3 regions of the Streptomyces sp. AHA2 genome follow, and region 2 is predicted to be linked to each of the others. Evidence: predicted binding sites of a transcription regulator. Region 2 holds the regulator's gene; each other region holds the start of a gene.
The links. The regulator HspR, encoded in region 2, represses chaperone genes until heat shock. The targets are predictions, from matches to a motif close to TTGAGNNNNNNNNNCTCAA.
Positions count from the first base shown of each region.

Region 1: dnaK (molecular chaperone DnaK) is a predicted target of HspR. The motif match lies at 1,967-1,985, and genes of this name have one in related genera.
Region 3: lon (endopeptidase La) is a predicted target of HspR. The motif match lies at 2,025-2,043, and genes of this name have one in related genera.

Region 1 covers NZ_JAUQWJ010000008.1:96,671-99,942, reverse strand. The annotation lists gene Q5694_RS18210 (alkaline phosphatase family protein) at 1-1,223, shown strand, start outside; gene Q5694_RS18205 (OsmC family peroxiredoxin) at 1,440-1,868, shown strand; gene dnaK (molecular chaperone DnaK) at 2,034-3,272, shown strand, end outside.
Region 2 covers NZ_JAUQWJ010000003.1:470,515-473,786, forward strand. The annotation lists gene grpE (nucleotide exchange factor GrpE) at 1-557, shown strand, start outside; gene dnaJ (molecular chaperone DnaJ) at 591-1,769, shown strand; gene Q5694_RS09515 (heat shock protein transcriptional repressor HspR) at 1,775-2,227, shown strand; gene Q5694_RS09520 (sugar ABC transporter substrate-binding protein) at 2,507-3,272, shown strand, end outside.
Region 3 covers NZ_JAUQWJ010000007.1:284,361-287,632, forward strand. The annotation lists gene lon (endopeptidase La) at 1-2,002, opposite strand, end outside; gene Q5694_RS17445 (GNAT family N-acetyltransferase) at 2,178-2,837, shown strand; gene Q5694_RS17450 (rhomboid-like protein) at 2,794-3,272, opposite strand, start outside.

The DNA.
Region 1 (3,272 bases), on a different contig from region 2:
GAGCCGACGAGCAGGCCCTGGTCCTGTCCATCGCCGCCCGCCGCCGCAGCCGGGAGAACCGCTCCCGGGACGGCTACTTCGCCTACTTCTCCGATCCGGCCAACGCCGTGCGCACCGCCCTGTCCTTCATCGCCGAGGTGGGCCGGGAGATCGGCCAGTCCACCCGGGCCCGCCTGAGCAAGCAGCGCCCCCGCGTCTCCCGCGGGGGCCTCTACCCGCTGGTGCGGGCCTTCGCGACCGTCGTCGAACGGGACGTCGTGGTCGCCGCGGTGACCGGCGACATGCTGGCCGGCCGCACCGCCGTCTACGCCGACCTCGTGGCCTACGACGAGGTCGCCCACCACTCCGGTCCCGCGAGCCGCGACGCGCAGAAGGTCCTCGAACGGCTCGACCGCTGCCTCGCCCTGATCGAGAACGTCGCCGAACACGCCCCGCGCCCCTACCGGATCGTGGTGCTGTCCGACCACGGCCAGAGCCCCGGCGAGACGTTCCGCTCCCGCTACGGCCTCACCCTGGGCGATCTGGTCCGGGCCGGCTGCGGGATGCCCGTGCCGCGCAGGGCGGAGCGCACCCGCAGCGGGGCGGAGGCCCGGGCCGCCGTCCGCGCCGCCCTGCGCATCCCCGTGGAGGAGGGAGGCGAGCGGCACCGCCCCGAGCGCCGGGAGGAGCCGATCGTGCTGGCCTCCGGCAACCTCGGCCTGATCTCCTTCCCGGACGTGCCGCACCGGCTGAGCAAGGAGGAGATCGACGCCCGCCACCCGGCGCTGCTGCCGACCCTCGCCAACCATCCCGGCATCGGCTTCCTGCTGGTGCGCAGCGAGGAGCACGGCGCGGTCGTCCTCGGCGCCTTCGGTGCCGAGATCCCGCTCGCCGACCTGGACGACAACCCCGGGCCGCTGGCGCCGTTCGGCCCGGGCGCCGCCGACGCGGTGCGCCGGACGGACTCCTTCCCGCACACCGCCGACATCATGGTCAACTCCTTCCACGATCCGGCCGACGGCGAAGTCCTCGCGTTCGAGGAGCAGATCGGCTCCCACGGAGGGCTCGGCGGTGCCCAGGGCAGGCCGTTCCTGCTGTCGCCCACCGCCCTGTCGGCGCCGGTGCGGGAAGGGGAGGCGCTCGTCGGCGCCGAGCAGGTGCACCGGGTCCTGCGCCGCTGGCTGCGCGAGTCGAACGGGCCGCAGGTGCCGGTGGAGGCCGGCGAGGAGGAGCACGCAGCCTGAGATCCGGCTGCGCGGGTGCCGATCCTTCCCGAGGCCGGTGCGGGACGTGCGCGTACACCGCGAACGCGCCTGCCTCGTGCCGCCGGGCGCGCGGCTGCCGTTCCACCCCAGGGGTCCGGTCTTCCGCGTCAGTTGAGGCGTGATGTGATCGGATGGGGGACACAGGACCCGTCGGACGGGCCCCCACGCGACTGTCGTACGCGAAAGGAAGAACTCGTGGCTACCACGCGCTCCGCACACACGGTCTGGGAAGGCAACCTGCTGGAGGGGAAGGGTGTCGTCACCTTCGACTCCTCCGGCGCCATCGGCGAGCAGCCGGTCACGTGGGCCTCCCGCGCCGAAGAGGCGAACGGGAAGACCAGCCCCGAGGAGCTGATCGCCGCCGCCCACTCCAGCTGCTTCTCCATGGCCTTCTCCAACATCCTGAACAAGGCCGGGACGCCGCCCACCAAGCTGGTGACCTCGGCCGACGTCTCCTTCCAGCCGGGGGAGGGCATCACCGGCATCCACCTCACCGTCGAGGGCACCGTCCCCGGCATCGACGAGGAGGCCTTCCTGGCCGCCGCCGAGGAGGCCAAGACCGGCTGCCCCGTGAGCCAGGCGCTGAAGGCGACGCCCATCACGCTGTCCGCCAAGCTGGCCTGAGCACGTCCGGCCCTCGACGCGCGGGACCGCCCGGCCGGGCGGTCCCGCGCGTCGCGCCGTCCGTGACCTCCCGCGGCCGTCCGCCACCCCACGCGGCATTGACAACAGCGCACTCAAGTTTTGTGCTGGAAAGTGTGCGGGGCGCCCTGACGGAAGGGGACAGCGATGGGACGGGCGGTCGGGATCGACCTCGGAACGACGAACTCGGTGGTCGCCGTGCTGGAGGGCGGCGAACCCACCGTCATCGCCAACGCGGAGGGGGCCAGGACCACCCCCTCGGTCGTGGCGTTCGCCAAGAACGGCGAGGTGCTGGTCGGCGAGGTCGCCAAGCGGCAGGCCGTGACGAACGTGGAGCGCACGGCGCGGTCGGTGAAACGGCACATGGGGGACGCCGCCTGGCGCTTCCCGGAGCAGGGCGACGTCGACGGCACCCGCTACCGCGCGCAGGAGCTGTCGGCACGGGTCCTGCAGAAACTGAAGCGGGACGCGGAGTCCTACCTCGGCGAGGACGTCACCGACGCGGTGATCACGGTCCCCGCGTACTTCGACGACACCCAGCGCCAGGCGACCAAGGAGGCCGGGGAGATCGCGGGCCTGAACGTCCTGCGCATCATCAACGAGCCGACCGCCGCGGCCCTCGCCTACGGCCTGGACAAGGACAACGACCAGACGGTCCTGGTCTTCGACCTCGGAGGCGGCACCTTCGACGTGTCGCTCCTGGAGATGGGCGAGGGCGTCATCGAGGTCAAGGCCACCAACGGTGACACCCGCCTCGGCGGCGACGACTGGGACCAGCGGATCGTCGAGTACCTCGTCACACGCTTCCAGGGGCAGTACGGCGTCGACCTCGCCCGGGACAAGATGGCCCGGCAGCGGCTGCGCGAGGGCGCCGAGAGGGCCAAGATCGAGTTGTCCAGCTCCACCGAGACGACGATCAACCTGCCCTACATCACGGCCTCGGCCGAGGGGCCCCTGCACCTCGAAGAGAAGCTGACCCGGGCCCAGTTCCAGGAGCTCACGGCCGACCTGCTGGACCGCTGCAGGGCCCCGTTCCACCAGGCGGTCCGGGACGCGGGCGTGCAGCTCTCGGCGATCGACCACGTGATCCTCGTCGGCGGCTCGACCCGCATGCCCGCCGTGACCGACCTCGTGAAGGAACTGACCGGCAAGGAACCGCACAAGGGCGTCAACCCCGACGAGGTCGTGGCCCTGGGCGCCGCGCTCCAGGCGGGCGTCATCCGCGGCGACGTCAAGGACGTGCTGCTGCTCGACGTCACCCCGCTGTCCCTGGGCATCGAGACCAAGGGCGGCATCATGACCAAGCTCATCGAGCGCAACACCACGATCCCCACGCGGCGTTCGGAGATCTTCACCACGGCCGCCGACAACCAGCCCTCGGTCGGC
Region 2 (3,272 bases):
AGGAGGGGGCGGCCCCGGCCGGGGACACGGGCCAGGACGCCGGTCTGGTGGCCCAGCTGGACCAGGTGCGCACCGCCCTCGGTGAGCGCACCGCGGACCTCCAGCGCCTCCAGGCCGAGTACCAGAACTACCGCCGCCGGGTCGAGCGCGACCGGGTCGCGGTCAAGGAGATCGCCGTGGCGAACCTCCTGACCGAACTCCTGCCCGTGCTCGACGACATCGGCCGCGCACGCGAACACGGCGAACTGGTCGGCGGCTTCAAGTCCGTCGCCGAGTCGCTGGAGAGCACCGCGGCGAAGATGGGCCTGCAGCAGTTCGGCAAGGAGGGCGAGCCCTTCGACCCGACGATCCACGAAGCCCTGATGCACAGCTACGCCCCGGACGTCACCGAGACGACCTGCGTGGCGATCCTGCAGCCCGGGTACCGGATCGGCGAGCGCACCATCCGCCCCGCGCGGGTGGCGGTGGCCGAGCCCCAGCCGGGGGCGCAGACGGTCAAGGCGGAGGAGTCCGCCGACGCCGACGACAAGGAGAGCGGTGGCCCGGACGAGGGCTGACGTCACGTACGAAGGGAAGGAGGGACGTCGGGGATGAGCACCAAGGACTTCATCGAGAAGGACTACTACAAGGTCCTCGGCGTCCCCAAGGACGCCACCGAGGCCGAGATCAAGAAGGCGTACCGCAAGCTCGCCCGCGAGTTCCACCCGGACGCCAACAAGGGGAACGTCAAGGCGGAGGAGCGCTTCAAGGAGATCTCCGAAGCCAACGACGTCCTCGGCGACCCCAAGAAGCGCAAGGAGTACGACGAGGCGCGCGCCCTCTTCGGCAGCGGTGCCTTCCGCCCGGGGCCGGGCGCGGGCGGCGGCTCCTTCAACTTCGACCTGGGCGACCTCTTCGGGGGCGCCCAGGGCGGGCAGGGGGCCGGCGGGTTCGGCGGCGGACTCGGTGACGTCTTCGGGGGCCTGTTCAACCGCGGCGGCGCGGGCCCGGGTTCGCGCACGCAGCCCAGGCGCGGCCAGGACATCGAGTCCGAGGTGACCCTCACCTTCACGGAGGCGATCGAGGGCGCGACCGTCCCGCTGCGGATGTCCTCGCAGTCGCCCTGCAAGGCCTGTTCGGGCACCGGCGACAAGAACGGCACACCGCGCGTGTGCCCGACCTGCGTCGGCACCGGGCAGGTCGCCCGGGGCAGCGGCGGCGGGTTCTCCCTCACCGACCCCTGCCCGGACTGCAAGGGCCGGGGCCTGATCGCCGAGACCCCCTGCGACGTCTGCAAGGGCAGCGGCCGGGCCAAGTCCTCGCGGACCATGCAGGTGCGCATCCCCGCGGGCGTCAGCGACGGCCAGCGGATCCGGCTGCGCGGCAAGGGCGCGCCGGGTGAGCGCGGCGGTCCGGCGGGCGACCTGTACGTGGTCGTGCACGTCGACTCCCACCCGGTGTTCGGGCGCAAGGACGACAACCTCACCGTCACCGTCCCGGTCACCTTCACCGAGGCGGCCCTCGGCGGCGAGGTCCGGGTGCCGACGCTGGGCGGCCCGCCCGTCACGCTGAAGCTGCCCCCCGGCACGCCGAACGGCCGTACGATGCGCGCCCGGGGCAAGGGCGCGGTGCGCAAGGACGGCACCCGAGGCGACCTCCTGGTCACCGTCGAGGTGAGTGTTCCGAAGGACCTGTCGGGGAAGGCTCGTGACGCGCTCGAGGCGTATCGCGAGGCGACCGCGGACGAGGATCCGCGGGCGGAGCTGTTCCAGGCCGCGAAGGGAGCATGAGGCAGATGGACGGTCGTCGACGCAACCCGTATGAACTGACCGAGGAGACCCCGGTCTACGTCATCTCGGTGGCGGCCCAGCTGTCCGGCCTGCACCCGCAGACCCTGCGCCAGTACGACCGGCTCGGCCTGGTCTCCCCGGACCGCACGGCCGGCCGGGGCCGGCGCTACTCGGCCCGCGACATCGAACTGCTCCGGCAGGTGCAGCAGTTGTCGCAGGACGAGGGCATCAACCTGGCCGGAATCAAGCGCATCATCGAACTGGAGAACCAGGTCGCCGCGCTCCAGTCCCGGGTGGCCGAGCTGGAGGACGCGCTCGACGGCGCGGCGGCGGCCATGCGCCAGCGCGAGGCGGCCGTGCACGCCTCCTACCGCCGTGACCTCGTGCCGTACCAGGAGGTGCAGCAGACCAGCGCACTGGTGGTGTGGCGGCCGAAGCGGCAGCAGCAGGCCGACTGAGGCGCCTCGCCGGGTGCGGCACGTCGAAGGGGCCGGGAGTCGACTCCCGGCCCTTTCGTGTGTCTTGGGATGGTTTCGCCGGGTCTCCCGTCGATGCCCGTGTGGTGCAGGGCACTTGGAGATGATTCCGCAGAGTCTTCACAACTGCTGCGGAGCGTGGTGTTGCCATCTCGTTAAGTGGTTCCGCTTGACGCTGGGGGCGCGTCGGCGTTGGCTTTTCAGTCACATGGGCCACAAAGCTGTGCCCACGTCCGAATCACACGCGAAGTGAGCTTCCCGATGCGTCGTATCGCCATATCCGTGGCAGCCGCCACGATGTCCGTCACGCTGGCCGGATGCGGCGTGCTCAACGCGAGTGGGAGCAGTGACGACGCGAGCCCGGCCAAGGGCGACGACATCACGGTGGGCCTGCTGCTGCCGGAGAAGGCGAACACCCGGTACGAGAACTTCGACTACCCCATCATCAAGCGGAAGGTCGAGTCCCTCACCAACGACAAGGGCCGCGTCGAGTACGCGAACGCCGAGGCCAGCGCGGACAAGCAGGCCGACCAGATGCAGCGGATGATCGACGACCGGGTCGACGTGATCCTGCTGGACGCGGTCGACTCGCACGCCATCGCCAGTGGCGTGAAGAAGGCCAAGGCGGCCGGCATCCCGGTCATCGCCTACGACCGGCTGGCCGAAGGCCCGATCGACGCGTACATCTCCTTCGACAACGAACTCGTCGGCGAGGTGCAGGGCCGCACCCTGCTGGAGGCCATCGGCGAGGACGTGAGCCTGTCCGACAAGATCGTGATGATGAACGGCTCGCCGACGGACCCGAACGCCAAGCAGTTCAAGGCCGGGGCGCTGTCCGAGCTGAACGGCAAGGTCACGATCGCGAAGTCCTACGACACCAAGGACTGGAAGCCGGAGAACGCCCAGGCGAACATGGCCCAGGCCATCGCCGAGATCGGCAAGGGCGACATCGCGGCCGTCTACTCGGCCAACGACGGCATGGCCGGCGGCATCGTCGACGCCCTGAAGGCCGCGGGCGTGACCAAGC
Region 3 (3,272 bases), on a different contig from region 2:
CGCCGTGGGAGCGCAGGAAGCTCAGCGCGATCTGCGCGGACTCCTTCATCACGTCGCCCAGCTGGCCGGTCAGGGTCAGTCCGGCCGCGCCGGTCTCCGGGTCGGCCAGGGACGCCTCGACGTACAGGACGTCGCCGCCCGCGCCCGTCACCGCGAGCCCGGTCGCCACGCCCGGCACGGACGTCCGCCGCTCGGCCGGGTCCTGGGCGGACTCGGGCACGTGGTGCGGCCGGCCGATCAGGTCGCGCAGGTCCTCGTCGCGGACGGTGAACGGCAGCTCCCGCTCGCCCAGTTCGTGCTGGGCGGCGATCTTGCGCAGCAGCCGCGCCACGGACCGCTCCAGGGTGCGCACGCCGGCCTCGCGGGTGTACTCGCCGGCGAGCTTGCGCAGGGCGCTCTCGTCGATGGTCACCTCGTCGGCGCCCAGTCCGGCCCGCTCCAGCTGGCGCGGGAGCAGGTGGTCGCGGGCGATGACGACCTTCTCGTCCTCGGTGTAGCCGTCGAGGCGGACGATCTCCATGCGGTCGGCCAGGGCCTCGGGGATCGCCTCCAGGACGTTGGCGGTGGCGAGGAAGACCACGTCCGACAGGTCCAGTTCGACCTCCAGGTAGTGGTCCCGGAAGGTGTGGTTCTGCGCCGGGTCGAGCACTTCGAGCAGGGCGGCGGCCGGGTCGCCCCGGAAGTCCGAGCCGACCTTGTCGATCTCGTCGAGGAGCACGACCGGGTTCATCGACCCGGCCTCCTTGATGGCCCGGACGACGCGGCCCGGCAGGGCACCGACGTAGGTGCGCCGGTGCCCGCGGATCTCGGCCTCGTCGCGCACACCGCCGAGGGCGACGCGGACGAACTTGCGGCCCATCGCGTGGGCGACGGACTCGCCGAGGCTGGTCTTGCCGACGCCGGGCGGGCCGACGAGCGCGAGCACGGCCCCGCCGCGCCGCCCGCCGATGACGCCCAGCCCCCGGTCGTTGCGCCGCTTGCGCACCGCCAGGTACTCGGTGATGCGCTCCTTGACGTCCTCCAGCCCGGCGTGCTCGGCGTCCAGCACGGCCTTGGCGCCCTGGATGTCGTAGGCGTCCTCGGTGCGCTCGTTCCACGGCATCTCCAGGACCGTGTCGAGCCAGGTGCGGATCCACGAGCCCTCGGGCGACTGGTCGGAGGAGCGCTCGAGCTTGTCGACCTCCTTCAGGGCGGCCTCGCGGACCTTCTCGGGCAGGTCGGCGGCCTCGACCCGGGCGCGGTAGTCGTCGGACTCCTCGCCCTCCTGCTCGCCGTTCAGCTCGCGCAGTTCCTTGCGGACGGCCTCGAGCTGGCGCCGCAGCAGGAACTCGCGCTGCTGCTTGTCGACGCCCTCCTGGACGTCCTTGGCGATGGTCTCGGCCACGTCCTGCTCGGCGAGGTGGTCGCGCAGCTGCTGGGTGGCGAGCTTGAGCCGGGCCACCGGGTCGGTGGTCTCCAGCAGTTCGACCTTCTGGTCGGTGGTCAGGAACGGCGAGTAGCCGGAGTTGTCGGCCAGCGCCGAGACGTCGTCGATGGCCTGGACCCGGTCGACGACCTGCCAGGCGCCGCGCTTGCGCAGCCAGGCGGTGGCGAGGGCCTTGTACTCCTTGACCAGTTCGGCGACCTGCCCGGGCAGCGGCTCCGGAACGGTCTCGTCGACGCTGGTGCCCTCGACCCAGAGGGCCGCGCCGGGTCCCGTGGTCCCCGCACCGATCCTCACCCGTCCCCGGCCGCGGATCAGCGCGCCCGGGTCGCCGTCGGCCAGCCGGCCCACCTGCTCCACGGTGCCGAGGACACCGGTGTTCGCGTACGTGCCGTCGATGCGTGGCACCAGGAGTACCCGGGGCTTTCCGGGTGTTGTGCGGGCAGCGGCCTGCGCGGCCTCCACCGCCGCACGCACCTCGGAGTCGCTCAGGTCCAGCGGGACCACCATCCCGGGCAGCACGACCTCTCCGTCGAGCGGCAGCACGGGCAGGGTGAGCGGTGTGGACGTCGAAGCCATGATCTCCCCTTCGGCAGTCAAGTTGAGCTATGTCGACTCAATGCTCGGCGACGGCCGAATGTTCCCCGGGGGGTGTTCGCTGTCAGCGATCACCTCTCACGCGTCGGATCGGCGAGCCCGTAGGGTGCGGTCAGTAATAGGCGGATGGCGTAAACGGTCGTTACAGGGGGATGGCGTGGACAGGACCGTGCGGGCGTGGGTGGACGGATGGGTCGTGTCGCGCGGGGCGGCACCGCCCGTGGCCGAGCCGTGGGGCTGGACGATCGACGTCGGCCTGTACGGGCACGTCACCCGGCACGTCCTCGGCACCAAGGGCGACGCCCTCGACGAGACGACGGTCCGCAAGGTGGCGGGCGCGGTGACCGGGAACGGCGTGTGGCTCAAGGCGTTCCGGGACCCGGAGGTGGTCTCGCGCTGGCTCGGCGGCGACTGGTGGGTCGATCCGGAGCCCGGCTGGCTGATGACCGTGCCGCTGACGGAGGGCGACGTCCCGGAGGTTCCCGACGGCTACCGGCTGCGCACCTGGTCGCGCGGCGGGGTGACGCGGCTGATGGTGGCCGCGCCCGACGGGTCCCTCGCCGCGCGCGGCCAGATCGCCCCGACGGGCGGCACCGCCGTCGTCGACCAGATCGAGACGGCCGCCGCGCACCGCCGCAGGGGCCTGGGCAGTCTCGTGATGCGGACGCTGCAGCAGGTCGCGGTCCGGCGGGGCGCGCACACCGGCGTCCTGGCCGGCAGCCCCGCGGGCCGCGGCCTCTACGAGGCGCTGGGCTGGGCGGTCGCGGCCCCGCTCACCAGCGCCCGGTACGGCCCGCCGCCCTCCGCTCCGGCCTGAGGAGCGGCCGGGCCAGGGGCGGGGGCTGCCGGGCCGCGTGCCACCGGCGCACCGGCGGCCAGGTCGCGATGCCGACCAGCAGGGCGATCAGGTGCCCCCACTCGGTCATCGGGTCGGTGAAGGCCAGCAGGTCCTGCACCAGCATGCCGCCGAAGGCGGTCAGCAGCGGCACGCGCAGCCACAGCGGCAGCAGTCCGGCCAGGGCGCCGCACGCGGCCGCGACGCCGAAGCTGACGCCGTAGTCGAGGCGGTGCAGCGAGGAGCCGGGGAGGTCCCCGGCCAGCACCGCGAGGCCCACGGGCACCTCGGTCGCCAGAGTGGCCAGGACGTGCCCGAGCAGGAAGACGCCGGCCGTGCGCAGTCCGCCGACCCGCCGCTCCAGCGCCGTCAGCACCAGCACGAAGCCGGCGGTGAACGGTGAGGCCACCCCGCCCG